DNA from 4 places in the Streptomyces sp. NPDC005202 genome. Region 2 is predicted to be linked to each of the others. Evidence: riboswitches for the same ligand, from Rfam matches in the RefSeq annotation. Region 2 holds a riboswitch; each other region holds the start of a gene.

Region 1 (7,793 bases), on a different contig from region 2:
GACGGAGGGCATCCCCCTCGGCCAGCCCGGCCTGGCGCTCGCGGCGAAGCTGGCGTCCCGGGTGCGCACGGCGGGCCTCGAGGTGCCCCTGCCGAAGGGTGCGGGCATCGGCTACGAACTGCTCGCCCTGGCGGTGCGTGCCGAGGCGGAGGGCGTCGACCCGGAGGCGGCGCTGCGGGTGGCGGCGCGCGCGTACCGGGACGCGATCAGGGAGACGGAGGGGGAGGCGACGGGCACACGGCCGGATACCGTCGGAGAGTGACCGATCAGCCCACGCCCGACAGCCCCGCCCCCGACCTCTTCACCTGGGAGTTCGCCGCCGACCCGTACCCGGCGTACGCCTGGCTGCGCGAGCACGCCCCCGTGCACCGCACGCGGCTGCCCAGTGGGGTCGAGGCCTGGCTGGTCACGCGGTACGCCGACGCCAAGCAGGCCCTGGCCGACCAGCGGCTGAGCAAGAACCCGGCGCACCACGACGAGCCCGCGCACGCCAAGGGCAAGACCGGTATCCCCGGCGAGCGCAAGGCCGAGCTGATGACGCACCTGCTCAACATCGACCCGCCGGACCACACCCGGCTGCGCCGGCTGGTCAGCAAGGCGTTCACGCCCCGCCGCGTCGCCGAGTTCGCGCCCCGGGTGCAGGAGCTGGCCGACGACCTCATTGACCGGTTCGCGGACCGGGGCACGGCCGACCTCATCCACGAGTTCGCCTTCCCCCTGCCCATCTACGCCATCTGCGACATGCTCGGCGTCCCGCGCGAGGACCAGGACGACTTCCGGGACTGGGCGGGCATGATGATCCGGCACGGGGGAGGGCCGCGCGGCGGTGTCGCGCGGTCGGTGAAGAAGATGCGCGGCTATCTCGCCGACCTGATCCACCGCAAGCGCGCGGCGCTCCCGGCCGAGCCCGGCCCGGCCGAGGACCTCATCTCCGGCCTCATCCGCGCCTCCGACCACGGCGAGCACCTCACCGAGAACGAGGCCGCCGCCATGGCCTTCATCCTCCTCTTCGCCGGCTTCGAGACCACCGTCAACCTCATCGGCAACGGCACGTACGCCCTCCTCACCCACCCCGAGCAGCGGGACCGGCTCCAGAAGTCCCTGGAGAGCGGCGAAAGCGGCCTGCTGGAGACCGGCGTCGAGGAACTCCTGCGCTACGACGGTCCCGTGGAGCTCGCCACCTGGCGGTTCGCCACCCGGCCGCTCACCATCGGCGGGCAGGACATCGCACCCGGCGACCCGGTCCTCGTCGTCCTCGCCGCCGCCGACCGGGATCCGGCGCGGTTCGCCGACCCCGACGTTCTCGACCTCGGCCGACGTGACAACCAGCACCTCGGGTACGGCCACGGCATCCACTACTGCCTCGGCGCCCCGCTCGCCCGGCTGGAGGGCCAGACCGCGCTCGCCACCCTCCTCACCCGGCTCCCCGATCTCCAACTCGACGCCGATCCGGCCGACTTGCGCTGGCGTGGCGGGCTCATCATGCGCGGACTGCGGACACTGCCCGTCCGCTTCACGCCGGTCCGGTAAGTCGGACACGGGGCGAAAAGGGCCCTGCACCGGCCCGCTGACGAGGGCAAAGATGACACACGTTCAACTATGTGATCTTCACGTGATCTGCGCGGCATTAACTTGTGACAAGTGATCGTCACCCGATACGTTCACGCATCAGCGCGGCGCCGAGCAGCATCCGCCGCGCCGGTCACTGCTGTCGCACGAAAGGTTTCCGCATGCTCTCCGGGAACGGTCGTCACCGTCGCCCCCGTCAGGCTCCGGCTCTCCTTGTTGCGGCCGGAGTGACCGGTTCCGCCATCGCCATCCCGCTCCTCGGCGCCACCGGCGCGAGCGCGGCCGACGGCACCACGTGGGACAAGGTGGCCGAGTGCGAGAGCGGCGGCTCCTGGAGCGCCGACAACGGCAACGGCTACTACGGCGGCCTGCAGTTGACCCAGGACGACTGGGAGAAGTACGGCGGCCTCGCCTACGCCCCGAGCGCCGACCAGGCCAGCCGGTCCCAGCAGATAGCGGTCGCCGAGAAGATCCTCGCCGACCGGGGCCCCGGTGCCTGGCCCACCTGCGGGCTGCTCTCCGGTCTCACCAAGGACTCCGGTGAGGCGAACATCGACACCGGCGTGGGGAGCGGCTCGTCCTCGGCTTCCGACTCGTCCGGATCCTCCGACTCGTCCGAGTCGACCGACCATGGTCTGTCCGACTCGTCGACGGGCCCCTCCGGCTCGTCGGTCGAATCCGCTACGAAGCCTTCCTCTTCACCTTCTTCGCCTACCAAGGTGGACAACTCCCCCAAGTCCGACACATCCACTGAATCCGATGCGAGCGACTCGCGGGGCTTCGGCAGCTCACCCACGGCGGCTCCCGAGTTCGGCGACTCGGACAACTCCGGGCAGACCGGCGGCTCTTCGGCCCTGGTCGACACCGGGGCGCTCGGTACCGGCCGCCACCGTGGCGACAGTGCCGCCGAGGATCCGGCCGACAACCGTACGGCCGCCGCCTCTGGTCGTCACGCCTCACGCGGCGACAGCGGTGCACGCGCCACCGTCGACGACTCGTACACCGTCCGCTCCGGCGAATCCCTCGCGTCCATCGCCGACTCCCTTGACCTCCCGGGCGGGTGGCGCGCGCTCTATGCCGCGAACAAGGACGAGATCGGCGCCGACCCGGACCACCTCGTTGCCGGTCAGACCCTTGAAGTTCCTGCCGAAACGGCCCAAAAGTAGCGGGAGTTCACGTCATACTTCGCGCCGAATGTCCGGTGCAATGAAAGTGTGGGATGAGTCTCAGAAGCCCTGATCGTCTTTGAAATTCGGCGGATCGCGTGTCTACGGTCATGACCGCTCGCCATCGCGAGCCCCGGCTGCCGCAACGCCGAATCCTGCCAGCGGCTGCCCGGGAACAGTCGTCGCGTCAAGCGCCGTAGGCAGGAGCGGGGGACCCAAGGTAAGTGCCGCGCCGGGCAGTTGACCGGAGCGGCTGGGGGTGAAGCCGTGCCTCGCAAGGGGCGCGGCCGGGCAACTCAACCGGCCCGAACCCGACAGCTCACCTCGCAGGCGTCGGTGAGGGGATCCATCCATGCTGTTTTCCGGCAAGGGCAAGCACCGTCGTCCGTCCAAGGCAACCCGTGCCATCGCGCTCGCCGGTGTCACCGGTGCCGCCGTCGCCGCCCCGCTGATGGCGGCCGGCAACGCCTCCGCCGCCACCGCTTCCGAGTGGGACGCGGTCGCCCAGTGCGAGTCCGGCGGCAACTGGTCCATCAACACCGGCAACGGCTTCTACGGCGGTCTGCAGTTCACCAACTCCACCTGGGCCGCCTACGGCGGCACCGCCTACGCCCCGCGTGCCGACCTGGCCACCAAGGCGCAGCAGATAGCCATCGCCGAGAAGGTCCTCGCGGGCCAGGGCAAGGGCGCCTGGCCGGTCTGCGGCAAGGGCCTGTCCAGCGCCGCCTACACCGGCAGCACGGGCTCCTCGTCGAGCAACGGCTCCGGCAGCTCCACGAAGAGCAGCACCACCACCCGCTCCACCGAGCAGCAGGCCGCCAACCGCTCCGCGCAGCGTCCGGCCGCCAAGAAGACCGTCACCACCCCGACCGGCAAGAAGGTCAAGAAGGGCGACGGCGAGTACAAGGTGGTCGCGGGCGACACCCTCAGCTCGATCGCCGAGAAGCACCGCGTCCAGGGTGGCTGGCAGAAGCTGTTCGAACTGAACAAGGACATCGTCGAGGACGCCAACCTCATCTACCCGGGCCAGCAGCTGCACCTGAAGTGACAGCCGGTCGGCCAGCTGCACCTGAAGTGACAGCCGGTCGGCCAGCTGCACCTGAAGTGACAGCCGGCCGGTAGCCGAGCCACAGGTCCCTCGTGCGCGTGGCCTCCACAGTGGAGGTCGCACAGTGGAGGTCACGTGGGGCTCGCCGCCCGTCCCCGACGGGCTCCCCGCCCCGGTGCGTGTTCCCCCGTACGCACCGGGGCGGGGCTTTTCTTCTCCCGGTCTTCATCCCGGCTTCTCCAGGCCCCTTTGTTTCGTGTGGAAACAAAGTGTACGGTCACCCTGTCCACGGGACGGTCGGTCGGCTGGCCGATGGCTCCGGGCGGTTAGGCTCTAGTCGCAAGGCACACCAGCCCCGCACTTCCAGCGTCACATCCAAGAAGGAGATGCTCGTGCCGTCCATCGACGTCGTCGTAGCCCGGGAAATCCTGGACTCCCGAGGCAACCCCACGGTCGAGGTCGAGGTCGGCCTCGACGACGGCAGCACGGGTCGTGCCGCCGTCCCGTCCGGCGCTTCCACCGGCGCCTTCGAGGCCATCGAGCTCCGCGACGGCGACCCCAACCGCTACCAGGGCAAGGGCGTCGAGAAGGCCGTCCTGGCCGTCATCGAGCAGATCGGCCCGGAGCTGGTCGGCTACGACGCCACCGAGCAGCGCCTGATCGACCAGGCGATGTTCGACCTGGACGCCACCGACAACAAGGGCTCCCTCGGCGCCAACGCCATCCTCGGCGTCTCCCTCGCCGTCGCCCACGCCGCCTCCGAGGCCAGCGACCTCCCCCTCTTCCGCTACCTGGGCGGCCCGAACGCGCACCTGCTGCCGGTGCCGATGATGAACATCCTCAACGGCGGCTCGCACGCCGACTCCAACGTGGACATCCAGGAGTTCATGATCGCCCCGATCGGCGCGGAGTCCTTCTCCGAGGCGCTGCGCTGGGGTGCCGAGGTCTACCACACCCTGAAGAAGGTCCTGAAGGGCAAGGGCCTGTCCACCGGCCTCGGTGACGAGGGCGGCTTCGCCCCGAACCTCGGCTCCAACCGCGAGGCCCTCGACCTCATCCTGGAGGCCATCAAGGAGGCCGGCTACGCCCCCGGCCAGCAGATCGCCCTCGCCCTCGACGTCGCCGCCTCCGAGTTCTACAAGGACGGCAAGTACCTCTTCGAGGGCAAGGAGCGCTCCGCCGCGGAGATGACGGAGTACTACGAGGAGCTCGTCGCCGCCTACCCGCTGGTCTCCATCGAGGACCCGCTGTTCGAGGACGACTGGGCCGGCTGGAAGGTCATCACCGACAAGCTCGGCGACAAGGTCCAGCTGGTCGGCGACGACCTGTTCGTCACCAACCCGGAGCGCCTGGCCCGCGGCATCGAGGAGGGCGCCGCCAACGCCCTGCTGGTCAAGGTCAACCAGATCGGCTCCCTGACCGAGACCCTGGACGCCGTCGAGCTGGCCCAGCGCAACGGCTTCAAGTGCATGATGTCCCACCGCTCCGGCGAGACCGAGGACGTCACCATCGCCGACCTGGCCGTCGCCACCAACTGCGGCCAGATCAAGACCGGCGCCCCGGCCCGTTCCGAGCGCGTCGCCAAGTACAACCAGCTGCTGCGCATCGAGGAGATCCTCGACGACGCCGCGGTGTACGCCGGCCGCTCGGCCTTCCCGCGCTTCAAGGGCTGAGCCTTCCCGCAGTTCCGCTCAGCGGACCAGCGGGCACAGCAAGGGCTGGGCCGCAAAGGGTCAAGGCTCAGCCAGTCGTACGTACGTCCCCGTACTCGGTCCCGTACCGTGTTCGGGGACGTACGCACGTGTGAAAGTGGACGAACGGGAGGCGGGACGATGGCCGTGAAGGACCGGGACCGGTTCTCCACCACGACCAGGCTCAGGCTGCTCGGCGAGCAGACCGCGGCCCGCGTCTACCGCTCCCAGACCCGGCGGCAGGCCCGCCGCTCCCGGCTGACCGGGCGCGCGGCGCTGCTCGCGCTCGTCGTGTGCTCGCTGGTGGTCGCCCTGGCGTACCCGATGCGGCAGTACGTCTCCCAGCGCGCCGAGATCGCCGACCTGCAGCGGCAGAAGCAGCAGGCCAAGGAGCGGGTGGAGCAGCTGCGCGACCTCAAGGCACGCTGGCAGGACGACGCGTACGCGGAGCAGCAGATCCGGCAGCGGCTGCACTACGTGATGCCCGGTGAGACCGGTTACGTCGTGATCGACCCGGGCGCGGCCAAGCGGTCGCGCCTCGACCTGGTGGCGGCCCGCCGTCCCTGGTACTGGAACGTCTGGGACGGGGTCGACAAGTCCGATGCCTCCGCCCAGTGAACCGACAGAGAGACTTTCGTAAGGCATGGAAACCCCCCCGCCGCCGACCCCCCGCACCGAACCCACCGAGGCGGACGTCGAGGCCTTCAAGCAGCAGCTCGGGCGGCCGCCGCGCGGGCTGCGCGCGATCGCGCACCGGTGCCCCTGCGGCCAGCCGGACGTTGTCGAGACGGCCCCACGGCTGCCCGACGGCACGCCCTTCCCGACGCTGTACTACCTGACGTGCCCGCGCGCCGCGAGCGCGATCGGCACGCTCGAGGCCAACGGCGTGATGAAGGAGATGACGGAGCGGCTGGCGTCCGACCCGGAGCTCGCGGCCGCGTACCGCGCCGCGCACGAGGACTATATCCGGCGCCGGGACGAGATCGAGGAGCTGAAGGGCTTCCCGAGCGCGGGCGGCATGCCGGACCGGGTCAAGTGCCTGCACGTCCTGGTCGCCCACTCGCTGGCCGCCGGGCCGGGGGTGAACCCCCTCGGCGACGAGGCGCTCGCGATGCTGCCGGAGTGGTGGCGGAAGGGCCCGTGCGTGACGGTCCCGGAGCAGGACGCCGACACCGACGAAGCCTCCAGGGAGGGCCAGAAGTGACCCGCGTCGCCGCCATCGACTGCGGTACGAATTCCATCCGTCTGCTCGTCGCCGACGCGAACCCGAAGACGGGCGAACTCGTCGACCTCGACCGGCGCATGACCATCGTGCGGCTCGGGCAGGGCGTCGACCGCACCGGGCGGCTCGCTCCCGAGGCGCTGGAGCGGACCTTCGCGGCCTGCCGCGAGTACGCCGGGATCATCAAGGAGCACGGCGCCGAGCGGCTGCGCTTCGTCGCCACCTCCGCCTCCCGGGACGCCGAGAACCGGGACGAGTTCGTGCGCGGGGTGCTGGACATCCTCGGCGTGGAGCCCGAGGTGATCTCCGGCGACCAGGAGGCGGAGTTCTCCTTCACCGGGGCGACGAAGGAGCTGGCGGGACGTGCAGACCTCGCCAGGCCCTTCCTGGTCGTGGACATCGGCGGCGGTTCGACCGAGTTCGTCGTCGGCGACGACCATGTGCGCGCGGCGCGCTCCGTCGACATCGGCTGCGTCCGTATGACCGAGCGTCACCTCGTCCGGGACGGGGTCGTCACCGACCCGCCCACCGAGGAGCAGATCGCCGCGATAAGGGCCGACGTCGAGGCCGCCCTGGACCTCGCCGAGGAGACGGTGCCGCTGCGCGAGGCGCGCACGCTGGTGGGCCTGGCCGGGTCGGTGACGACCGTGTCGGCGATCGCGCAGGACCTGCCCGAGTACGACTCCGCCGCCATCCACCACTCCCGCATCTCCCACGACCGGGTCCACGAGATCACCGAGCGGCTGCTGCACGCCACGCACGCCGAGCGTGCGGCGATCGGCGCCATGCACCCGGGCCGCGTCGACGTGATCGGCGCGGGTGCCCTGATCCTGCTGGCGATCATGGAGCGGATCGGCGCGGAGGAGGTCGTCGTCAGCGAGCACGACATCCTCGACGGCATCGCGTGGTCGGTGGCGTAGGTCTCCCGGGACCGGTGGTGTGGGTCTCGTTTGCTACCGATCAGTAGCCTACGGCTGAGCAGGTCGGATAACGTATGAGCGGGTTCGGGGGCCCTGATGTGCCCCTCGGCGACACCCCGTCGGAAAACTTCGTGAAGTTCTTCACAAGGAATTCGGGCCTGCGGGAGCGTGAAGAGG
Region 2 (7,793 bases):
GCCCACGTGGTCGGCGTGGCCCACGTGGTCGGCGTGGCCCACGTGGTCGGCGTGGCCCATCCCCTGGTTCCCGGCAGCGAACGCCGGAATCGCCGCTCCGGCGACCCCCACCGCGGCGGCCACGGCGACACCGGTGACGATCAGGCTCTTACGGCGCTTCGAGAACGTCGTGTTCATGCCCATGTTCTTTTTTCTCCCCGTATCTTGGCCGACGCCCCCTGCGTCAGCTTCTGGGCATGAGTACGGAGGCGATCTTAGATTGGACTCAGTCCAATCATGTGAGCCATATCACATGCAGCGGTGGCTCGCTCCTCACCCGAGCGAGTCGGCCCGGGCGGGTGAACGAAGGCGGGGTGGACGAAGGCGGGGTGAACGAAGGCGAGGTGGAAGAAGGCGAGGTGGAAGAAGGCGAGGTGGAAGAAGGCGGGTCAACGAAGGCGGGTCAGCCCGCCCGGTGCACCACCGCATCGCACAGCTCCATCAGCGCCCTCTTCGCGTCGCACTCCCGCAGCGGCGCCAGCGCAGCCCGCGCCTCCTCCGCATACCGCACGGTGTCCCTCCGCGCCTGCTCCAACGCCGGGTGCACCCGCAGCGCCGCCAGCGCCTCCGCGTGCCGCACGTCGTCACTCAGGTCGGAGTCCAGCAGCTCGCACAGCGCGATGTCCTCGGCCAGCCCCAGCCGTGCCGCCCGCTCCCGCAGCCGCAGCACCGGAAGCGTCGCGATCCCCTCCCGGAGATCCGTCCCCGGCGTCTTCCCGGACTCGTGCGAGTCGGAAGCGATGTCCAGCACGTCGTCCGCGAGCTGGAAGGCGACCCCCAGCCGCTCGCCGTACTGCGTCAGTACGTCCACGACCGTCTCGTCAGCCCCGGACATCATCGCCCCGAACCGGCACGACACCGCCACCAGCGACCCCGTCTTGCCGCCCAGCACGTCCAGGTAGTGCTCGACCGGATCGCGCCCGTCCGTCGGCCCCGCCGTCTCCAGGATCTGCCCGGTGACCAGCCGCTCGAACGCCACGGCCTGCACCCGCACGGCCTCGGGGCCGAGGTCGGCGAGGATCTGCGAGGCCCGGGCGAAGAGGAAGTCCCCGGTGAGGACCGCGACCGAGTTCCCCCAGCGGGTGTTCGCGCTGGGCACCCCGCGCCGCACCGCAGCCTCGTCCATCACGTCGTCGTGGTACAGCGTGGCCAGGTGCGTCAGCTCCACGACCACGGCCGACGGCACGACCCCCGGCGCGTACGGGTCCCCGAACTGCGCAGCGAGCATCACGAGCAGCGGCCGAAACCGCTTCCCGCCCGCCCGTACGAGGTGCTGCGCGGCCTCCGTGATGAAGGGAACCTCGCTCTTGGTGGCTTCGAGCAACCCTTCCTCGACAGCCGCCAACCCGGCCTGGACATCGGCTTCGAGAGCCTGGTCCCGCACGCTCAGCCCGAACGGCCCGACGACGGTCACGAGGGGTCTCCTGTCTGCTGGTGTCTGCTGGCGGTTACACGGTTTGTCGATAGGTCGCTGCCATCACTCGAGTCAGCGTATCCGGTCACGTTTCGATCACCGATAACGCCCACCGATACAGGCCAGGCGGTATCGGATCACGCCCGGTATGTTTTTGATCATCTGATAAGAACGCATATCTATTGACTTACCCCTCCTGTTCGCTCTGCGCTCCCCCATACATCCGTACGCCATTCTTCTGTGAAACGACCCACAGGGCATCCGAACGGGCTACGGGACGATCAGCGTCGCGACACGCCGCCCGCCCACCACCGGGCCGGCGAGCCGACCCGGCCCTCCGTCGACGTGGCGACCATCACGCGCACCCCGGGGGTGCCCGCTTCACCGGACTGCGGGTGCCCGATTCACCCCTATTGGGGATTGAATTCCCCTTGGTCTTGAATGCCCTTCGGCCGCTCAAACAGTGAATTGAGTCACGGTCAGCCGCCGATGTCCTGCACCCCCTCACCCTCGTTTCCCCTTCCCCTGCAAGCGAGTTGAGGCTTGGCAACCGCAAAGGATCAAGCGTCTTATACGCCTCACATCAAGGTCAACTAGGGCGATGTGTGACTCCGGCACTTGTTTCGGACATGTGCTCTCGCATACGTTCCCGGCCGTCGGGCGGACGCCGAATCCTGCCGCCGCCCGGAACCCGTCGACCGAACCACTCACGGCAGGAGCGGGGGACCCAGGTAAGTCGCCGATCCGCACGTCGTACGTCCCACGTCGTACGTCGCGCCGGAACGGCTTGGGGTGAAGTCGCGCTCTTCCGGGCGCGGCCGGGCACCTCCCAGCCCGAACCCGACAGCTCACCTCGCAGGCGACGGAGAGGAATCTGCCATGCCCGTCAAGGCTCAGCCCCGCCGTGCCCGCACCGCTCGTCTCGCCCGCACCCTCGCCGTCGCCGGCACGGGTGCCGCCGTCCTCGCCCTCCCGCTGATCGGTGCGACCAGCGCCTCCGCGGCCACCACGACGTCCACCACGACCGCCGCGACCGCGGTCTCGTACCCGAACAACCTCGACGGGTGGATCCGGGCGTCGCTGGCGATCATGGCGCAGAGGGGCATCCCGGGGACGTACAACGGCATCTACCGCAACATCATGCGCGAGTCGTCGGGCAACCCGCGGGCCATCAACCTCTGGGACTCCAACGCCCGCGCGGGCATCCCGTCCAAGGGCCTGCTCCAGGTCATCGACCCGACGTTCAGGGCCTACCACGTGCCCGGCACGTCGTACGACATCTACGACCCGGTCGCCAACATCACGGCCGCCTGCAACTACGCGGCCGCGCGGTACGGCTCGATCGACAACGTCTTCGGCGCGTACTGACCTGGGCGCGCCCCGGACACGGCGTACTGACCTACGGTGCGCCCCCGGACGCGGCGTACTGACGTACGGCGCGCCCCCTGATGCCTCCTCCTGGCGCCTACCGGCCCGGGAACAACCGCTCGAGGACGACGGCGATGCCGTCGTCCTCGTTCGACAAGGTGACCTCGTCGGCCACCGCCTTGAGTTCGGGGTGGGCGTTGGCCATGGCGACGCCGCGGGCGGCCCACTGGAACATGGGGATGTCGTTCGGCATGTCGCCGAAGGCGAGGGCGTGTTCGCGGCTCAGCCCCAGGTGTTCTGCGGCCAGCGCCAGCCCCGTCGCCTTGGTGATGCCGCATGGCTGAAGTTCGACGGTCCCCGGGCCCGACATGGTGACCGTCGCGAGGGAACCGACCACGTTCCGGGCCGCCGTCGCCAACTCGTCGTCGGACAGGGTGGGATGGCGCAGCAGCACCTTGCTGATGGGCGCGCACCACAGGTCGTCGCGCCGTTCGACCCGTACGGCGGGCAGGGTGGGGTGCGGCATGAGGTACCCCGGCTCGATGAGCGTGAGCCCGTCCACCCCGTCCTGGTCGACCGCGGCGTAGACCTGCCCCACCTCGGCCTCGATCTTGCCGAGCGCGGTCTCGGCCAGCTCCCGGTCCAGGGTGACCGACCACAGCAGACGGTCCGCCCCGGCGTCGTACAGCTGCGCGCCCTGACCGCACACCGCGAGCCCCGTGCTGCCCAGGTCGTCGAGCAGCGGCCGCACCCTCGGCGCCGGCCGTCCGGTCACCACGAGGTGCCGGGCACCGGCCGCCGCCACCCGCGCGAGCGCGGCGAGGGACCGTTCGGACAGGGTGTCGTCGCCGCGCAGCAGCGTTCCGTCCAGGTCAGTGGCGATGAGGGCATATGCGAGGGGAGCGGCCATGATCAGAGAATACGGACCCGCCCCACCGGCCCGACGGGAACCGGACGACAGCGGCGTACACCGCTGTCCCGGCCGCGTCCCCCGCAACTGCCTTTCGTACTCCGGCTCTTCACCAGGTGGTGCCCGCGGGCTCCTTGATGGTGGTGTTGAGCCGGTTGAACATGTTGGTGAGCGAGATCACGAGGAGCAGCGCAGACAGCTCCTTCTCGTCGAAGTGGTCGGCCACCTCGTCCCACAGGGCGTCGGGCACCGCCTCCTCCGACCGGTCGGCGAGGCGGGTCATCCGCTCGGCCAGCTGCAGCGCGGCACGCTCGGCGTCCGTGAAGCAGGGCGCCTCGCGCCAGGCGGCCACGGCCGCGATGCGCTCCTCGTTCGCCCCGGCCTTGCGCAGGTTCACCGTGTGCCCGTGCACGCACGCGCTGCAGCCGTTGATCTGGCTGGCGCGCAGCCCGACGATCTCCGCCAGCTCCTGGGGGAGGCCGCCCTCACCGATCGCCTGGATGATGCTGCCGATGCCCTTCATGGCGGTGGGCAGGACGTACGCCGGGTTCTTCATCCGAGCCTGCATGGTGGTGCCTCCTGTGTCAGTGATCAGCGGGGTGTTGCTCTCACTGCACTGACGGAGCCGGGGCGCGAGATGTGACGGCCGGCCGGGAAAAACTTCTCAGCCGTGCGCCGCCGCCAGGTGTTTGGCCAGCCTCGGGGAGGCGAACTCCGTGCCGCACACGAAGCGCATCACCGGGCCGTACGAGGCGGCCGCGGGCAGGCCCGTGAAGTACAGACCGGGAACCGAGGAGACGTAGCCCGCGCCGAGCTTCGGGGCGCCGCGGCTCACCGCGAGTTCGGTGCGCAGCTCGTGGCCGAGGAAGTCCATCGCCGCGATGTCGACGCGGTAGCCGGTCGCCGCGATGACATGGTCGGCGGCCAGTTCCTGGGTGCTGCCGCCGAGGGTCTGCACGGTGAGCGCCGGGCGGCCGTCCGTGGCCTCGGCGCGGGCGATGCGGGTCACCTCGTGGACCGGCACCCTGCCCTCGAAGCGCTCGCGCAGCCACCACGCGCCGAGCGGGCCGAGGACGCGGCGGACCAGGTAGTGGCGGGTCCGGGCCGGCAGGTAGCGGTAGGGGTGCGGGTAGTAGCTCAGCGCCCACAGCGACCAGGCGCGGCCGAAGGGCGACTCGGGACGCAGCTTCGGCTGGTCCCACGGCGGGGCGCCGAAGGCGACCTTGCCGCGGCCCCGCGACACCACCCGCACCCGGGCGCCGGCCTCCGCCGCGAGCACCGCCGTCTCCAGCGCGGACTGTCCCGCGCCGACGACGATGAGTTCCTTGCCGGCGAACCTGGCCAGGTCGTGGTGCTGGGAGCTGTGGGAGACCGGGCCCGTGGGGGTCGGGCCGTCGGGCACCGCCCCGGCCAGCTCCAAAGGCAGGTGCGCCAGGCCCGACAGACCCGTCGCCACCACGACCGCCCGGGCCGTGAACTGCTCGCCGGAGTCCAGCTTCAGCTCGAATCCGCCGCCCGGCCGCCGGTCGACCGACACCACCCGCACCCGCTCCAGCTCGGGCACCAGCTTCTGCTGGAACCACTCGCCGTAGGCGAGGAAGGTCTCGACCGGGATGATGTCCTCGTCCGTCACCAGCCGCTTGATGCCCGCCGCGTCGCAGTAGTCGGCGAGCGTGTGGCCGCGCTGCGGGGCGTCGATGGCGGAGGCGACCGGGGTCGACTTCAGGAGCATTCCGGCGGGCATGTGGTCGCGCCAGCTGACCATGGGCTCGCCGAAGACGCGGACCGGGATGCCGCGCGCTCGCAGATGCGCGGCGGTGGACAGGCCGAACGGCCCTGCACCGATGACTGCTACCGGTTGGTTCACGAAGTCCCTCCCCAGGACGTACTGTTCGTCACTTCGTAGGCCGGCTCGGGCAGCGGGACCGGCTGCCGAACTGGTCGTGCCGCCGGCTCGTGGCAGTGGAGTCGGCAGTCATCGGCAGTTATCGGCAGTCGAGTCGACAGTCGAGTGGACAGTCGAGTCGGCAGTCGAGTCAGCTGCCCGAACCGGTCGTGCTGCCGCGGCGGTTGGTCCGCCACAGCTGATAGAGGTGCTTCGCGCCCGGCCGCACGAAGCGCGCGAGCATCGTGAAGAACGGCAGTGGGTCGTCACCCGCGAGCCAGGCCAGCTCCGTCCCGCTCGCCCGGGCCGGCGCGTGCGGCGTCGTATAGCCGCTGCGGCGGTAGGCGAGGAGGGCGGGCAGGTCGATGTTCTCCACGATGTAGCGGTGACCGGACCGCTGTTCCCCCTCCGGAACGGGGCGCCCGGTCAGATCGAGATGCATGGCGCGGACGACGTCCACCCCCGACTCGTTCTCGAAGAGCCGGAACTGGGCGCCCATGCGCGGGTTGAAGTCGAGGAGCTTGTACTGTCCGTCGCGCCGGTCGAAGCGCAGGTCGAGGTCGATGACACCGCTGAAGCCGATCTGTTTGATGAAACGCGCGGCGAGGTCGGCGAGTTCCGGGTTGTCGACGACGTACGCGTTCGCCGTCATGCCCGCGTGCGGTGGCCAGGAGCGGACCTTGACGCCGGTGAACATCGCGAGAGGGATGGAGTCCGCGTCGAAGTAGGCGTGCACGATCCAGTCCTCGGCCACCTCCCGCGGCAGGTACTCCTGGAGGATCACTCCTGGCTGCTCGCCCCAGTCGCGGGCGAGCATGAGCAGACCCTCGCGGGTGGTGATCTTCGTCGTGCCGTTCACGGCGGGCCGGCTGCGCCGTACGAAGGCCTCGCGGTTCTTGGCCACCACCGGAAAGCGGGCCTGGTCGGCGAACGCGGCGACGTCGTCGTACGACTGCGGGAACGCGGCCGCGGGGCTCGGGATGCCGTGCTCCACGCACAGTTCGTGCAGACCCTGCTTGCTGGCCAGGCGGCGCGGGAGGTCGGGGGCGACGCGCGGGAAGAGGAAGTGGCCCTTGAGTTCGTCCTGGTGCTCCGCGATCAGAACGGCGGCCTCCTCGTCGGTGGGGATGAGGACGGTGGGCCGGCCGATGCGGCGGCCGATGCGCAGCATGCCCTCCACCAGGTGGTCCGGCTCCTCCGTGCCCCTCGTCGGCCAGACGAACGCTCGCCTGAGGTAGCGGGAGGAGGCCGCGGGTGTGTAACGGTCCTCGGTGATCGCATACATGGGGACGCCCAGACGGCCCAGGCTGCGGATCGCGCCCACGCCGCCGTGGTGCAGCGGGTAGTCGCCGAACTTCACGATCAGGCCCGGCACGTCACGGTCCGCCCGGAAAGGCACACTGACGGCATTCCTGGCCACGGGTCCCCCCACGTGTCCCCCCTACGGAGCGGACCCACCCCGTCCGCGTCCCCCAAAGGACGCTAAGCCGGAATTGAACCCTCCCACAACCCCAATTCGGACATTGCAAACTCTTTAGACACTGCCCAAGACAGCCAACGCACCCGTAACGTGTGGCGCGACCACATGGAACGCACGGCGCGCACGGCAGGCGTCCCGTGCCCGGCTGCACGAAAGAGAGGCAGTACCCCATGCCCCCCTTCGAGGCCCCCGAGGGCGACCCCTTCGGTCCGCACAACCTTCCCTACGGCGTCTTCTCCCGCGCCGGGTCCGAGGAACGGACCGTCGGGGTCCGCCTCGGCGACCACGTCCTCGACGCGGGCGCGGCGGCACGGGCCCTCGGCTCGCCGTACGCCGCCCTGCTCGCACGGCCGTCCCTGAACCCCCTGCTGGCCGCGGGCCGCACGGCGTGGTCGGACGTCCGGCGGGCGCTGACGGCATGGGTCACGGTGCCGTCCCACCAGGAGACCGTCGCGCCGTTCCTGCATCCCCTGTCCTCGGTGACCCTGCACCTGCCCTTCGAGGTCGCGGACTACGTCGACTTCTACGCCTCCGAGAACCACGCCCGGAACGTCGGGCAGATCTTCCGCCCGGACGCCGAGGACTCGCTGACCCCCAACTGGAAGCACCTGCCGATCGGCTACCACGGCCGCTCGGGGACGGTGGTGGTGTCGGGGACCGACGTCGTGCGGCCCTCGGGGCAGCGCAGGGCGCCCAC
Region 3 (7,793 bases), on a different contig from region 2:
TTCGGGGGAGGGTGCCGGGACGGCCCTGCGGACGGCGATCCCGTACCGCCCGAGCAGCTCGCACGTCTCGTCCGTGCCGAGCGTGAGCCCCTGCCCGCGCGTGAGCAGCCCCTCGATCAGCCGGGCGGCGCCCTTCTCGTCGATGTCGTCGTACTCGGGCACCTTCCCGGGGTCGGCGGCCTCCCGCCGCCACTGGGCGTACTTCACGGCCTCGGCGAGGGCACGGACGGCGCGTTCGGCGGCGGGGTAGGCGGGGATGAGGCGGGAGCAGGTGTGGGAGTCCCCGGGGACTGCGGCGGCCGGCGGTGCATCGCCGGGTCCCGCGTTCATGGACGCTGCCGCGGTGGGCACGCGTTGCGCGTTCGAACCTGCGTATGGTGCGGTGCCGGCCGCAGCCGACAACGCCTCCGCCAGCCCACCCAGCTCGACGTGCACCACCAGCACCGGTTTCCCGGGAACCGTCTCGGCAGCGGATCTCAGGGCCTCCGCCAACGCCGCGTCCCCGGCCGGCGTCTCCCCCACCGCCGGTATCGCCGTCACGACCACCGCGTCGCACGTCTCGTCGGCCAACGCCCGCGACAACGCCACCCGGAAGTCCTCCGCCGACGCCGCGGTCGTCAGATCCAGCGGCGGCTGCGGCCGCAACCCCTCGGAGAGACACGCGTCGTACGTCAGCATCCCCAGCGATTCGGAGTTCCCCAGAATCGCCACCCGCGGCCCGGCGGGCAACGGCTGGCGCGCCAGCAGCAACCCCGTGTCCACCAGCTCCGTGATGGTGGACACGCGGATCACCCCGGCCTGCCGGAGCAGCGCGGACACCGTCGCGTGCGGCAACCGCGTCGCCCGTACCGTATGCCCCTGCGGAGCGGAACCGGCTCCCTGCACCACGACCAGCGGCTTCGCCGCCGCCGTGCGCCGGGCGAGGCGGGTGAACTTGCGCGGGTTGCCGATGGACTCGAGGTACATGAGGACCACGTCGGTGTCGGGGTCGTCGTACCAGTACTGCAGGACGTCGTTGCCGGAGACGTCCGCCCGGTTGCCGGACGACACGAAGGTCGACACGCCCGTGACCCCGGTGACCCCTCCCCCGCGCCGGTGCAGCCGGGACAGCAGGGCGATGCCGATGGCCCCCGACTGCGCGAACAGCCCGATGCGGCCGGGCCGGGGCATCTCGGGAGCGAGGGAGGCGTTCAGCCGGACGTCCGGCGAAGTATTGATGATCCCGAAGGCGTTGGGCCCGATGATGCGCATGCCGTACGCGCGCGCGTGCCGCACGAGGGCGCGCTGGCGCTCGCGCCCCTCGGGCCCGCTCTCCGCGTACCCGGCGGAGATCACCACGAGGCCCTGCACGCCGTGCTCTCCGCACTCGGTGACGACCTCCGGGACGTGCTCGGCCGGCACGGCGACGACCGCGAGGTCGACCGGGGAGTCGATGTCCCGCACCGAGCGGTGCGCGGGCACCCCGTCGATCTCCTTCTGATCCTCGGAAAAGGCCCTGTTCACGGCGTGGAGACGGCCGGTGAACCCGGCGTCGCGGATGTTGTCGAGGATGCTCCGGCCCACGCCCCCGGGCGTCCGGCCCACGCCGATGACGGCGAGCGAACCGGGTACCAGCAGCCGCCGTACCGACCGCGCCTCGGCGCGCTGCTCCCGCGCGCGCTGCACGGCCAGGGAACGGTCCGTCGGCTCGATGTCGAACTCCAGGCGGACGACGCCGTCCTCGAAGCTGCGCTTCTGGGTGTACCCGGCGTCCGTGAACACCTTGATCATCTTGGTGTTGGCGGGCAGCACCTCGGCGGTGAAGCGCCGGATGCCGCGCTCGCGCGCGACGGCCGCGATGTGCTCCAGGAGAGCGGAGGCGACCCCGCGCCCCTGATGCGCGTCCTGCACCAGGAAGGCGACCTCGGCCTCGTCGGCGGGCGCGGAGGCGGCCATGCCGTCGGCACCGATGCGGTCGTAGCGTACGGTGGCGATGAACTCGCCGCCGACCGTGGCGGCGAGTCCCACCCGGTCCACAAAGTCGTGGTGCGTGAAGCGGTGGACGTCCTTCGCGGACAGGCGCGGGTAGGGCGCGAAGAAGCGGTAGTACTTCGACTCGTCCGAGACCTGCTCGTAGAAGCTGACCAGGCGGCCGGCATCGTCAATGGTGATGGGCCGGATCCGCGCGGTGCCGCCGTCGCGCAGCACCACGTCGGCCTCCCAGTGGGCGGGGTACTCGTGCCGGTCCGACGGGGTCTGCATGGGCCCCAGAGTAAGGCTCGCGTCCGACAACGGCGCGAGGCAGTCTGTGGAGGACGAAAGTCGGACCGAGGCCGCGGTCCGGCGACACCCCAGGGGCGGGACGAAGGACCGCTCCGGGCATGCTTCACGATGTGGGAAACTGGTCTAGACAACCCTGATACCTGAAGGGCACCATCACATGGCTGAGCGCCGCGTCAACGTCGGCTGGGCCGAGGGCCTCCACGCCCGCCCCGCCTCCATCTTCGTCCGGGCCGCCACGGCCGCAGGCATCCCCCTGACGATCGCCAAGGCCGGCGGCACCCCCGTCAACGCGGCCTCCATGCTGGCCGTCCTCGGCCTCGGCGCCCAGGGCGGCGAGGAGGTCGTCCTGGCGTCCGACGCCGAGGGCGCGGACGCTGCCCTCGACCGGCTGGCCAAGCTGGTCTCCGAGGGTCTCGAGGAGCTTCCCGAGACGGTCTGATCCATGCGGGGAAGCCGCGTCGCCCTTTCCGGGCGGCGCGGTTTCGCCGTTTTCGGGCGGCGCGGCTTCGCCGTTTTCGCACCCGATTCCGGTGGATTTACCGCGGGCACATTCCGGACGCTCACCGCGGGCACACGAATAGCGCGCCGCCATAAATTCCCGGCCCGCGCGAAAAAGGGCAACGGAAATACACCTCCGCCGAATATCCCTTCTTTGTATACGTCGCGCGTGTTAATGCTGCAGGCCCGACATGTTTACGGGATGTTGCGAAGTTCTCACACGGCCTGCGCGGTCCGCGCCGCCGGGGAAACGCAGCCGGTGCGCGGCACTCGCGCGCTCGGTGTGCAGTGCGGTGATGGCCCGCGCGCGCTCGCTGTCGCCGCGCGCGACGGCGTCCACGATGGCCCCGTGCTCGGCCCAGGACTCCACGGGGTTGGCCGACGCCTCCACCGCGTACATCCAGGCGATCTTGTGCCGCAACTGGGTCAGCATCGAGGTCAGCGCATGGCTGCCGGAGGCCTGGGCGAGCGTCTCGTGGAACCAGCCCCCCAGGGAGCGCAGGTCCTCGCTGCTACCCCGCCTGGCCCGCTCCTGGCCCAGCCGGACCAGGCCGCGCAGCACCTTCAAATGGGCCTCCGTGCGCCGCTGGGCGGCGCGGGAGGCGCCGAGCGGCTCCAGGAGCAGGCGCATCTCCAGCAGGTCGGCCGCCTCCTGCTCGGTCGGCTCGGCGACACACGCGCCCGCGTGCCGCCGGGTCACCACGAAACCCTCGGCCTCCAGGGTGCGCAGGGCCTCACGCACGGGGACACGCGAGACGCCGTAGCGGCGCGCGAGGACTTCCTCGGTGAGCCGGCTGCCGCGCTCGTGGACACCGGCGACGATGTCGTCCCGGATCGCCGTGCACACCGAGTGCGCCGGAATACGCATGACCGACCTCCGCCTTAATCCCCGTGAAACGTCGACGATGGACGCGTGTTCCGTGACTCTATTGCAATGAGCCGGAATTTCCGATGGCGGGCCGGAATCCATGGAGTTTTTTTGGACAGTCGGGCGTCCGAAACACCGAAAGCCCCGGCTCGGGGAGCCGGGGCTTCGGGACGTCTGCGGCGCCGATGCGTCAGACGTTCACGCCGTGCTTGCGGAGGTAGGCCACGGGGTCGACGTCGGAGCCGTAGTCCGGGGTCGTCCGGGCCTCGAAGTGGAGGTGCGGTCCGGTGACGTTGCCGGTCGCTCCGGAGAGGCCGATCTGCTGACCCGCAATGACCCTCTGGCCCACCGAGACGCCGATGGACGACAGGTGACCGTACTGGGTGTACATGCCGTCGGCCATCTTGATCACGATCTGGTTGCCGTACGCGCCGCCCCAGCCGGTCTCGACGACGGTGCCGACGCCGACGGCGTGGACGGCGGTGCCGCTGGCGGCATGGAAGTCGATGCCGGTGTGGGCGCCGGAGGACCACAGGGAGCCGCCGGCCTTGTAGCCGGTGGAGACGTAGGAGTTGACGATCGGCGGGACGAAGGCGTTGAGGCGCTTGCGCTCGGCCTCGCGGGCGGCGCGTGCCTTGGCCTCGCGCTCCTTCTTCGCCTGCTCGGCGGCCTTCTTGCGCGCGGCCTCCTCGGCCTTCTTCTGCTCGGCCGCCTGCTTCTGGGCGACGGCCTGGGCGTCGATCTTCGCGGCGACGGAGTCGCCGATCGTGACGACCGGCGTGAGGCCGGTGTCCTCGGGAGCAGGAGCCTCGGCGGCGAGCGCCGGGGCGGCGGCAACGGTGCCGATGACGCCGGTGGTGGTCAGGGCCGCGACGCCCGCCGCGCGGGCGGTGGTGTGGCGCATCCGGCTCGGACGACGGTGCTTCCCGGCGGCGCGCGTGAATGCCATGTGGTGGCTGGTCCTTTCCTTCCCTCTCGCCTACCGGGTTAGCTGACGGGTTCGGAGCAGGAAGGTCTCCTACGGACCCCCTCGCGGCACGCGCGGGCGTCCGATTCACCCCAGGGACTGATGATGGGTCCCCGGCTCCCCTGGCTCGCGCCGTACGGGGACTCGGCGATGGCTGTCCGGTGCCGCGGGTGCGGCGCACTGCCTGACGGACAGCCGGACCGACGCTAAACGGGGCGTCTTTCAATTCCCAAACGGAACAGGGGTTTTGTAGCGCACGCCACAGGGCAGACGGGAAGCCTCTCCTCAATTCGGACATCACGCGGACATCAGGGAGCCCTGGTGACACTTCGGTCACCAGGGCTCCTCCGCGCGCGTGCCGTTCGCCGGCCGGTACGACCGTGCGCCGAGCGTCTCTACTCGGCCGCGACGACGGCGACTTGGCCGATGCCGAGGGCCTCGACCGGCTCCTTGATCTGCGCCGCGTCCCCGACGAGCACCGTCACCAGACGGTCCACCGGGAAGGCGTTGACGACCGCCGCGGTGGCCTCCACCGTGCCGGTCGCGGCGAGCTGCTGGTACAGCCTCGCCTGGTAGTCGTCGGGCAGGTGCTGCTCGACCTGGTCGGCCAGCGTGCTCGCCACGGCCGCCGCCGTCTCGAACTTGAGCGGCGCCACGCCGACGAGGTTCTGCACGGCCACGTCGCGCTCGGCGTCGGTGAGGCCCTCCGCGGCGAGCTTGCGGAGCACTGTGAAGAGGTCCTCCAGGGCCGGCCCGGTGTTCGGGGTGTCTACTGAGCCGCTGATCGCGAGCATCGCGGCACCCGAGCCGTCGGGGGCGGAGCGCAGCACCTGGCCGAACGCCCGCACGCCGTAGGTGTAGCCCTTCTCCTCGCGCAGGACGCGGTCCAGGCGGGAGGTGAGGGTGCCACCGAGGCAGTAGGTGCCGAGCACCTGGGCGGGCCACACGCGGTCGTGCCGGTCGGGGCCGATGCGGCCGATGAGCAGCTGGGTCTGGACGGCGCCGGGACGGTCCACGATCACCACGCGACCGGTGTCGTCGGCGGTCACCGGCGGCACGGGCCGCGGCTTCACCGAGGGGCCGGTCCAGGAGCCCAGGGTCTGGCCGAGCAGGGCGTCGAGGTCGATGCCGGTGAGGTCGCCGACGACCACGGCGGTGGCCGTGGCCGGGCGGACGTGCCGGTCGTAGAAGGCGCGGACGGCCGCCGCGTCGATGCTGCGGACCGTCTCCTCGGTGCCCTGGCGCGGGCGCGACATGCGCGAGGTCGCCGGGAACAGCTCCTTGGAGAGCTCCTTGGCGGCGCGACGGGAGGGGTTGGCCATCTCGTGCGGGATCTCGTCGAGCCGATTGCGCACCAGCCGCTCGACCTCGCTGTCGGCGAACGCCGGCGCCCTGAGGGCATCGGACACCAGACCGAGCGCCTTGGGCAGGCGCGAGGCCGGGACCTCCAGGCTCAGGCGGACGCCGGGGTGGTCGGCGTGCGAGTCGAGCGTGGCGCCCGCGCGCTCCAGCTCGGCGGCGAACTCCTCGGCCGAGTGCTTGTCCGTGCCTTCGGAGAAGGCGCGCGCCATGATCGTGGCGACGCCGTCGAGGCCGGCCGGCTCGGCGTCGAGGGGTGCGTCCAGCAGCACCTCGACGGCGACGACCTGCTGGCCGGGGCGGTGGCAGTGCAGCACCGTCAGGCCGTTGTCGAGCGTCCCGCGCTCGGGCGCCGGGAACGCCCACGGCTTGGCCTCGCCCGCCTGGGGCCGGGGGTGGAACTCCATCGTGGCGAGCTCGGTCACTTCGCCGCCTCCTCGGTGTCGTCGGTGGCCGCGGCTACGGCGGCGTCGGTGTCGTCGGCCTCGCCGGCGACGGGCTCGTAGACGAGCACCGCGCGGTTGTCGGGGCGCAGGCGGGCCTTGGCGACCTCCTGGACCTCCTCCGGCGTCACCTCCAGGACGCGCTGGACGGCGGTCAGGGCGAGCTGCGGGTCGCCGAACAGGACGGCGTACCGGCACAGTTCGTCGGCGCGGCCCGCGACCGTGCCGAGCCGGTCCAGCCACTCGCGCTCCAACTGGGCCTGGGCGCGCTCCATCTCCTCGGCCGTCGGGCCCTTCTCGGCGAACCGGGCGAGCTCCTCGTCGATGGCGGCCTCGATGACCGGGACCTCGACGTCGCCGGAGGTCTTCACGTCCAGCCAGCCCAGGGAGGGCGCCCCGGCCAGCCGCAGCAGGCCGAACCCGGCGGCGACGGCCGTGCGGTCGCGCCGTACCAGCCGGTTGTACAGGCGGGAGGACTCGCCGCCGCCCAGGATGGTCAGCGCCAGGTCGGCCGCGTCGCACGCGCGCGTGCCATCGTGCGGAAGCCGGTAGGCGGCCATCAGGGCGCGGGCCGGGACCTCCTCCTCGACGACCTCGCGCAGCTGCTCGCCGATGATGTCGGGCAGCGAGCCGTCCCGCGGCTCCGGCTTGCCGTCGTGGGCGGGGATGGAGCCGAAGTACTTCTCGATCCAGGCGAGCGTCTGCTCGGGGTCGATGTCGCCGACGACCGAGAGGACGGCATTGTTGGGCGCGTAGTACGTGCGGAAGAAGGCGCGCGCGTCCTCCAGAGTGGCCGCGTCCAGGTCGGCCATGGACCCGATGGGCGTGTGGTGGTACGGGTGCCCCTCCGGGTAGGCGAGGGCGGTCAGCTTCTCGAACGCCGTGCCGTAGGGCACGTTGTCGTAGCGCTGGCGGCGCTCGTTCTTGACGACGTCCCGCTGGTTCTCCATGGACTCGTCGTCCAGGGCCGCGAGCAGGGAGCCCATGCGGTCGGCCTCCAGCCAGAGGGCGAGCTCCAGCTGGTGGGCGGGCATGGTCTCGAAGTAGTTGGTGCGCTCAAAACTGGTGGTGCCGTTCAGCGAGCCGCCCGCGCCCTGCACCAGCTCGAAGTGACCGTTGCCCTTGACCTGGGCGGAGCCCTGGAACATCAAATGCTCGAAAAGGTGAGCCAGACCGGTACGTCCCTTGACCTCGTGGCGGGAGCCGACGTCGTACCAGAGGCACACCGCCGCGACCGGGGTCAGGTGGTCCTCGGAGAGCACCACGCGCAGACCGTTGGCCAGGCGGTGCTCGGTCGCTGTCAGGCCGCCGGAGCCTGCCTCGGCTGTGGCCGTGTGACCCATGGGCATGTACGTCCCTTCGATCGCGGAGGCGGTCGTGGAAAACCGCCGTCTTG
Region 4 (7,793 bases), on a different contig from region 2:
AGACCGCCAGCATGTGCGGCGCGTACTGCTGCCGCTGTCCGGACTGCTGCTCGCGATGAGCATGCACGCCTTCTGGAACGGCTCCTCGACCTTCGGCGACTACGGCTTCTTCGCCGTCTACGGGGCGTTCATGGTGCCCGCGTTCGGGCTGCTGACCTGGCTGGTGATCTGGACGCGGCAGCGGGAGCTGCGGACCGTGCGCGAGGAGCTGCCCGCCTACGCCGCCGCCGGATGGCTGGCACCGGCCGAGCCGTTCGCCCTCGGCTCCATGCGGGCGCGCAGGCTGGCCCGGGAGTACGCCGGGCACCACTTCGGGAAGCCGGCGGCGCGGGCGGTCGCCCAGTACGAGGCGTACGCGACCTCGCTGGCGTTCCTGCGGCACCGGGGGCGCCGGGGGCGGGCCGGGGCCGACTTCGTCGTACGGGAACGGGAGTTGCTGCACGAGCTGTGGCGGCGGCGGGAGGTGGCCCGGCCGGCGTTGGACCACGCGGCGCGGGCCACGGCTCCTCCGGTTCCGGTGGCTGCGGGGCCATGGCCGGTGTACGGGGTGTACGGGTATCCGGCGGCGCCGTATCCCCCGTACAACCCGTACACCCCGTACAACCCGTACCGGTCGTAGCGGAGAGGCTACGCCGACGCCTCCGGGCGACGACGATGTCGGAGCGGTTGCCGCGCTGCTTCACCCTCCCCCAAGCTCTTCGAGCAGGGGGACCCCCAGCCGGTGATCGTCTCGGACTCGCCGCCCCGGTTGCCCTCGACCCACGCCGAGTAGGAGTCGGCGGTGTCGACGAAGTTGCCGCCGGCAGCCGTGTACGCGTCGAGGACGGCGAAGGACTGCGCCTCGTCGGCGGTCCAGCCGAAGACGTTGCCGCCGAGGGCGGGGAAGACCTCGAGGTCGGACGTGCCCAGCTTGCGTGGAGAAGTCATGACCAGCATCAACACCCATGCCGGAGGGGCCCATTCCGCCGACTCCCGCAAAGGTTGCGCGAACACCTGACCGGCAGCCCTGACGTCGGGGGGGCGCCGTCAGGACCGCCGGGGATCAGGGAAGGGCAGGTGTCAGGGGTTGAGGCCCTTGCCCCGAAGCCACGTCATCGGGTCGATCCCGGTGGCCTGGCCGTCGGGGTGGACCTCCAGGTGCAGGTGCGGCCCGGTGACGTTGCCGGTGGCGCCCACGCGGCCGATGACGTCGCCCGTGCCGACCTTCTGGCCGACCTTGACGCTGATCGACGACTGGTGGCAGAACCACAGCTCGGTGCCGTCGTCGAGGGTGAGGATCGTGCGGTAGCCGTAGGCGCCGGCCCAACCTGCCTCGGTGATGGTGCCGCTGTGGATCGCCTTGATCAGGGTGCCTGTGGGCGCGGCGAAGTCGAGGCCGGTGTGGTAGCCGGAGGACCACATGGAGCCGGCCTGGCCGAAGATACCGGTGATGGTGTACGAGGAGGTCGGCAGCGTGTACTGCTTGGCCAGCTCGGCCAGGCGCTCGGCCTCGGCCTTCTTCTTGGCCTCCTCCTCCGCCTTCTGCTTGGCGGCGGCGGCCTTGGCCTCGGCCGCCTTCGCCGCCTTGGCGGCCGCCTCGTCGGCCTGCTTGGCGGCGGCGGCCTCCGCGGCCGCCTCGGCCTTGGTGTCGACCTGGACCTGCTGCAGATCGGCCTGGGCCATGATGCGGTTGCGCAGCGCCTCGCCGGCGTCGGCGGTGCCCTGGGCGGTGTCGGCGGAGGTCACGCCGACGGTGCTGAGCGCGGTCGCGGAGCCCTTCGGGGCGTCGGAGGAGTCGCTGAGCAGGGAGTCCACGGAGGGCAGGTCGGGCAGGGAGATGGACACCGGCGGCTTGCCGGTCTGCGCACTGGCCATGCCGCCCGCGCCGACGGCGGCTATGACACCTACGCCGAGGACGGTGGAGCTGCGGGCGAGCCCGCCGCCGCGCTGCTTGGTGACGCGATGCCGGCCGCGTACGGGGCGGATGGACTCCTCGGTGGGGTTCCATTCCTCCCAGGGGCCCTCGTCGGTGCGGTGGCTGCCGTAGCCGAAGGTCTCGGTGCGCTGGCTCGGCACGAACGGGGCTTGGGGAGCGGGCCGGTTGGACGCCACGTGGGCGTACTCCTTTCCTTCCTTCTCGCCTACCGGGTTAGCTGACGGGTTCGGAGCAGGAAGGTCTCCTACGCGCGTAACCCAGCCGTGCGGTCACGGCGGATGACGCCCGATTCACCCCAAGGTGATGGTTGGTTCCCCGGTTCCCTGACGGGATTCGGCAGGTGCGCACGGAGCCGCCTCTTGTGACGGCTGGGACGACCGCGCTGCGTTATCGAACGTTAATAGACCCGAGGCGCGGATTCCAAGCCGTTCGGCTTGATCATTAAACCTTTTTGGCCTGGACGTACGGGCCATGAGTGGTGAAAAGCGGGCGAGTTGGCCAGGACCCAGGAGCGTGACCACTTATGACGGTGTGTCAGTTGTTATGCTCACCGGGACCGTTCGATCACGTCGCGTGACAATGATCAGGGGCGCCGTACGGCGAGCAGTGCCATGTCGTCCGTCATGCCGCCCCCGGAGTGCCGACGCACCTCCGCCGCGAGGGTGCCGAGCAGCGTGCCCGGGTCGCCGAACGTCCGGCCGTCGAGGCGCCGTTCGAGGTCGTAGAAGCGGCCGCGGGCGTCGCGGGCCTCGGACAGGCCGTCGGTGTGGAAGAGCATCATGGCTCCGGCGGGAAACCCGGTCTCCTCGGCACGGTCGGGCCAGATGCCCAGGTCTCCCATGCCGAGCGGTAGCCCGGGGTCGCGGGCCGGCAGCGTGCGCAGGGTGCCGTCCGCATACAGCAGCAGCGGCGGCGGATGGCCGCGGTTGACGATCCGCACCACTGTGCCGTCGTGGAGGATCTCGGCGAGGACGGCGGTGGTGAACCCCTCGAAGGCGTCGATCCCTTCGCGCCGCGAAGCCTCGCGCGCCAGCGCCCGCTCCAGCCGCTGCGCCACCGCCTCCAGCGTGCGCTCCTGCTCGGCGGCTTCCCGGAAGGCCCCGATGACCACGGCCACGGCCGCCACCGCTCCCATGCCCTTGCCGCGCACGTCGCCGACGACGAGCCGGACGCCGTGCGGGCTGTCCTGCACCGCGTACAGGTCGCCGCCGATGAACGCGTCCGCCTGCGCCGCCTCGTAGCGGGCCGCGATGTCCAGTCCGCCGATCCGCCCCGCGGGCTCGGGCAGCACCGCGCGCTGCGCGGCCTCGGCGATCTCACGGGCGGAGGCGAGCCGCTCGTCGCTGCGGCGCACGAGGAGGTTGATCAGCACGGCCAGGACGGCGACCGTCGCCACGGTGACCAGTTCGGTGACCGCGTGGACGTGGAGGACGACGCCGAGCCTGACGTGCAGGGCGAGGACGACAGCGACCGCCGCGACCCCCGTGAGCGCGGTGGCCCGCCGGGACAGCAGGGGGGCAGCGACCAGGGGTGCGGCCGTGAAGAAGGGAGCCGCGGTGAACTCCGACGGGGTGAGGCAGTCGTAGCAGGCGCCGGCGACGAGCAGCAGCGCCGGGAGCATCAGCACGAAGGCGCGCGCACACGAGATCCGCCTCCGCTCGCCCTCTTCGGGCGGGACGGGAGCCGGGCTGTCGCCGAGCCCGGGGTCGGGGACGGGGTCGCCGGGCAGCCGCCCGCCGGCTCTGGCGTACGGGCCGAGGCCTGCGTCACGGGACCCGTGGTCGTACGGTGCGAGGCCGTTGCCGCGGGATGCGAGGTCGTACGGCCCCTCACCCTCCACGTCACCTGGCCACACCACTCGACTCCTGCCGCACACGCCGAACGCCGGTCTCCGCCCGTCCAGGTTTCCCGGACCCGGTGCGGGGAGCGAGCCGTGTGGGCCGACCGGATGACCGTGTGTGAGGAGGAACACGTACGCAGACCCCGGGGCCCCGTGCGCGAGCACGGGAGAAACACTCAGGGCCGGAATCCCGTGATCGGATTCCGGCCCTGAGCCTTCAGTAGCGGGGACAGGATTTGAACCTGCGACCTCTGGGTTATGAGCCCAGCGAGCTACCGAGCTGCTCCACCCCGCGTCGTTGTGTCTCCAGTGTACGCCATGCGCAGGACAGGTTGTGCACGCATGTATGTCCGCGCCGCTTCCCCGGCCGTTTTCGGTCGGCGGAGCCGTCCGTTCAGCCCAGCAGATGCCGGTTCGGCTCCTTGGCGCGCTCCTCGAACTCCGGCAGCACGACGACCTCCGCGCCCCCGGCCGCCAGCACCCCCGCCCCGTCGGCGCCCTCGACGAACGTGTCCGGTTCCTGCCAGGCCGTGACCACCCGTCCCACCCCCGCGTCCAGAATCAACCGGGCGCAGGGGCGAGGCCGGGAGGAGCGCCGGGCGCACGGTTCCAGGCTGCTGTACACCGTTGCGCCGGCCAGCCGCGGATCCGCCGGGTCGACCTTCGCCAGCGCAGCCTCCTCCGCGTGCACGACCGGGTCCCCGCCCTCCCGGGAGTACCCCCGCGCGAGCTCGGTGCCGTCGGCGGCCACCACCACCGCCCCCACGCTGAACGCGGTCCGCGACGGCGGGCAGTGCGCCGCGAGCTCGCACGCGAGCCGGAGCCAGTGCCGGTCCGCGGGAGAGGCAAGGGAGCCGGTCCCGGGAGCGGTCGGCTCGTAGCGCATGAAAACGACGTCCCCGATGGCCCGTGTCTCCACCAGCCGCAGCCGACCACCCTGGTAGGCGCCCGCTCCGAACAGCCGCGGGGCCTCCGGGTCGCCCACGAACAGCGGGGCGAGTACGAGCTGAAGCTCGTCCGCGAGCTCCTGCTGGAGCAACTGGGTGTGGACGGCCCCCCCGCCCTCGACCATGAGCCGGCGCACCCCGCGCACGTCGTGCAGGTGCTCCAGCAGCGGCCGCCAGTCGAGTGCGGCGCCCAGCGACACGACGTCGGCGGCGACGCCGGCCCGGCGCAGCCGTTCGGCGCCCTTGTCGGTGGTGTAGACGACCTTCTCGCCGCCCGTGTGCCAGAACTGCGCGCCCGGGTCCAGGTCACCCGATCCGCTGACCGTGACCTTCAGCGGGTACTCCGGCTTCCCGGCGGCGACCCGGGCGGCCCGGCGCTCGGGCGAGTTCACCAGCAGCCGCGGATTGTCGGCGCGGATGGTGCCGGCGCCGACCAGGATCCCGTCGACGGACGCCCGCACCTCGTCGACCCGGTCGAAGTCGGCGGGGCTGGAGAGCAGCAGCCGCTCGGGGCCGGTGTCGTCCAGGTAGCCGTCGAGGGAGACGGCGGCGGACAGCAGGACGTACGGACGGGGCATCGACGCACTCTCTCTCGGAGGCGGACCGGCTTGGTTCAAGTTTGAAACAAATCTACACTTGCGGCATGACGACCCGCTGGCTCACCCCCGAGGAGCAGCGCGCCTGGCGCGCGTACATCGCCGCCACCCTTCTCCTGGAGGACGCGATCGACCGGCAGCTCCAGCAGGAGGCCGGCATGCCGCACATGTACTACTCCATCCTGTCGGTCCTCTCCGAGACACCGGAATGCCGGTTGCGCATGACCGACCTCGCCGAGCAGCTGAAGATCACGCGCAGCCGGCTGACGTACGCGGTCGCGCGCCTGGAGAAGGACGGCCTGGTCCGGCGCGAGGGCTGCCCGTCGGACAAGCGGGGCAGCATCGCGGTCCTGACGGACGAGGGCATGACGGTCCTGGAGCGCGCGGCGCCGGGCCACGTCGAGACGGTCCGCGCGCACCTCTTCGACCATCTCGCCCCGCAGCAGGTGGCTCAGCTGGAGGAGATCTTCACCGAGGTCGCGCAGGCGCTCCAGAGTGACGAGGCGGGCAGCACACCGGAGGACGTGCCGTGGCGCCGCCGGTCACCCAAGTCCTGTTCGTAGTCCTGTTCCTGGTCCTGTTCCTGGTCCTGTTCGTAGTCCTGTTCCTGGTCCTGTTCCTGGTCCTGTTCCTGGTCCTGTTCGTAGTCCTGTTCCTGGTCCTGTTCCTGGTCCTGTTCCTGGTCCTGTTCCTGGTCCTGTTCCTGGTCCTGTTCCTGGTCCTGTTCCTGACCGCCGCCACGCAGAAGGCGCCACACCACACAGCAGGCGCCACACCACTCCTCAAACAAGTTGCTTCAAATTTAAAGCAGAGAGTAGGGTCTCGATCCAAGTTCTGCTTCAAATCTGAAGCGGACACGCCGGACCCGGAGAACCCGCATGCCCGACTTCCCCGCCGCCACGCCGCGCGCCCGCGTCCGGGTACCGCTGCGCTTCCACGACGGCTACAGCGCCGACGCCGAACTGGTCACCTTCCACGGCCTGGCCGACGGCCAGGAACACGTGGCCGTCGTCCTCGGCGACCCCGGCCCCGCCGTCCCGCTGGTCCGCCTGCACTCCGAGTGCCTGACCGGCGACGTCTTCGGCTCCGCCCGCTGCGACTGCGGCCCGCAGCTGCGCGAGGCGGTGGAGCGTATCGCCGACCGCGGCGGTGTCCTGCTCCACCTCCGCCAGGAGGGCCGCGGCATCGGCCTCTACAGCAAGCTCGACGCCTACGCCCTCCAGGACCGCGGCCTGGACACCTACGAGGCGAACGCGGCCCTCGGCCTCCCCGAGGACGCCCGCGACTACACGGCGGCGGCCCAGATGCTGAAGGCCCTGGGCATCACGTCCCTGGACCTGCTCTCCAACAACCCCGACAAGGCCGAGCAACTCCGCACCCTCGGCATCGACGTCCGCGAACGCGTCCCGACGGGCGTCTTCACCACGCCCCACAACGTCCGCTACCTCCGCGCGAAGGTCCTCCAGACCCAGCACACCCTGCCGCTCGGCGAACTGACGGAGCAGACGGAGCGGACGGAGCGCAATGAGCGCACGGAACTGACGAACCTGACAGAACTGACGGAACGGAACGCGGGCTGAGCCCGGCGACCACCCTCACCCACGACGGGCCGTCGAGCGGCACACCCGGAGTTCGGGGCGCCGGAGTCACGCCCCGTCGGTCGCGGCGGTCCGACGGTGAGCCGCCACCAACTCCCCGAGCACCTCGCCGAGTCGCGCACGTACCTCCGGATCGGTGATGAGCCCGTCACTGCCGACCATCCCCCGGTCCACGGGAATCTTCGCGCAGGCCGGTTCCACGATGTCGGCGCCGGTGTAGCCCAGTACCGTCCGCAGCGTGGCCTCCGCGCCCTGGCCGCGGCCCGGGCCGGCCGCGTTGACCCAGGCAACCGGCTTGTCGCAGATCTCGGTGCCGCCGACGGTCCAGTCCAGCAGGTTCTTGAACGAACCCGGCAGAGTGCCCGCATACTCCGGGGTGCAGATCAGGACCCCGGCCGCCCGGTCGATCGCCGCCCGCAACCCGGCCACGGGAGCCGGCAACGGGTTGGTGTCGTCATCGGGGTTGAAGTGCGGAAGCTCCACCAGGCCGCCGTACAGGACGTGCGCGCCCGCGGGTCCCACGGCCTGCGCGGTGCGCAGTACGGCCTCGTTGGTGGAGCCGGATCTCAGGCTCCCCGACAGCAGCAGAATCAACGGCGGCGCAGGCACTCGCTCAACCTACTGCCTTGGCGCCGCGATCCGCCAAGGGCGGTACGCGAACGGGACCACGCGGATCATGAGGCACCAGGGCGTCAGGCCATCAGGGCACAGGTCAGGACACAGGGTGGGGCGTCAGGGCCTCAGGAAACCGTCCAGGATCCGCCCGCCGGGCCCGCCGGTCGCCCTCCCGGACGAACGCCCCGCCGTCGGACGGCATCCGGCCCCACAGCAGGAGCAGGAGATGTTCCGCGGGGCGGCGAGCGTGGCCACCGGTGCTCCCGGCCCGTCGGTCCACCA

What was found. Region 2 has a riboswitch for cyclic di-AMP ahead of ABZV31_RS09350 (transglycosylase SLT domain-containing protein). Riboswitches for the same ligand answer to the same signal wherever they lie in the genome.
Region 1: another riboswitch for cyclic di-AMP. It lies ahead of ABZV31_RS23405 (transglycosylase family protein); the one in region 2 lies ahead of ABZV31_RS09350 (transglycosylase SLT domain-containing protein).
Region 3: another riboswitch for cyclic di-AMP. It lies ahead of ABZV31_RS30765 (M23 family metallopeptidase); the one in region 2 lies ahead of ABZV31_RS09350 (transglycosylase SLT domain-containing protein).
Region 4: another riboswitch for cyclic di-AMP. It lies ahead of ABZV31_RS30505 (M23 family metallopeptidase); the one in region 2 lies ahead of ABZV31_RS09350 (transglycosylase SLT domain-containing protein).

The regions. Positions count from the first base shown of each region.
Region 1 covers NZ_JBEXHW010000017.1:69,745-77,537, forward strand. Annotated here, with positions in the region: gene ABZV31_RS23390 (nucleoside triphosphate pyrophosphohydrolase) at 1-262, shown strand, start outside; gene ABZV31_RS23395 (cytochrome P450) at 259-1,530, shown strand; gene ABZV31_RS23400 (transglycosylase family protein) at 1,731-2,735, shown strand; cyclic di-AMP (ydaO/yuaA leader) riboswitch at 2,918-3,083, shown strand; gene ABZV31_RS23405 (transglycosylase family protein) at 3,088-3,783, shown strand; gene eno (phosphopyruvate hydratase) at 4,170-5,456, shown strand; gene ABZV31_RS23415 (septum formation initiator family protein) at 5,616-6,092, shown strand; gene ABZV31_RS23420 (DUF501 domain-containing protein) at 6,118-6,678, shown strand; gene ABZV31_RS23425 (Ppx/GppA phosphatase family protein) at 6,675-7,616, shown strand.
Region 2 covers NZ_JBEXHW010000004.1:79,473-87,265, reverse strand. Annotated here, with positions in the region: gene ABZV31_RS09360 (CHRD domain-containing protein) at 1-177, opposite strand, end outside; gene ABZV31_RS09355 (polyprenyl synthetase family protein) at 443-1,453, opposite strand; cyclic di-AMP (ydaO/yuaA leader) riboswitch at 2,140-2,328, shown strand; gene ABZV31_RS09350 (transglycosylase SLT domain-containing protein) at 2,333-2,821, shown strand; gene ABZV31_RS09345 (HAD family hydrolase) at 2,919-3,731, opposite strand; gene ABZV31_RS09340 (carboxymuconolactone decarboxylase family protein) at 3,841-4,299, opposite strand; gene ABZV31_RS09335 (FAD-dependent oxidoreductase) at 4,396-5,598, opposite strand; gene ABZV31_RS09330 (ATP-grasp domain-containing protein) at 5,768-7,015, opposite strand; gene fahA (fumarylacetoacetase) at 7,267-7,793, shown strand, end outside.
Region 3 covers NZ_JBEXHW010000031.1:35,963-43,755, forward strand. Annotated here, with positions in the region: gene ABZV31_RS30750 (GNAT family N-acetyltransferase) at 1-2,241, opposite strand, end outside; gene ABZV31_RS30755 (HPr family phosphocarrier protein) at 2,420-2,701, shown strand; gene ABZV31_RS30760 (GntR family transcriptional regulator) at 2,933-3,628, opposite strand; gene ABZV31_RS30765 (M23 family metallopeptidase) at 3,819-4,577, opposite strand; cyclic di-AMP (ydaO/yuaA leader) riboswitch at 4,590-4,755, opposite strand; gene ABZV31_RS30770 (pitrilysin family protein) at 4,991-6,379, opposite strand; gene ABZV31_RS30775 (pitrilysin family protein) at 6,376-7,746, opposite strand; partial or broken gene ABZV31_RS30780 (hypothetical protein) at 7,739-7,793, shown strand, end outside.
Region 4 covers NZ_JBEXHW010000030.1:63,978-71,770, reverse strand. Annotated here, with positions in the region: gene ABZV31_RS30515 (PrsW family intramembrane metalloprotease) at 1-619, shown strand, start outside; partial or broken gene ABZV31_RS30510 (aldo/keto reductase) at 724-927, opposite strand; gene ABZV31_RS30505 (M23 family metallopeptidase) at 1,060-2,091, opposite strand; cyclic di-AMP (ydaO/yuaA leader) riboswitch at 2,103-2,264, opposite strand; gene ABZV31_RS30500 (PP2C family protein-serine/threonine phosphatase) at 2,499-3,773, opposite strand; tRNA gene ABZV31_RS30495 (tRNA-Met) at 3,977-4,050, opposite strand; gene ABZV31_RS30490 (dihydrofolate reductase family protein) at 4,150-5,280, opposite strand; gene ABZV31_RS30485 (MarR family transcriptional regulator) at 5,346-5,861, shown strand; gene ribA (GTP cyclohydrolase II) at 6,177-6,878, shown strand; gene ABZV31_RS30475 (NADPH-dependent FMN reductase) at 6,945-7,505, opposite strand; gene ABZV31_RS30470 (hypothetical protein) at 7,629-7,793, opposite strand, start outside.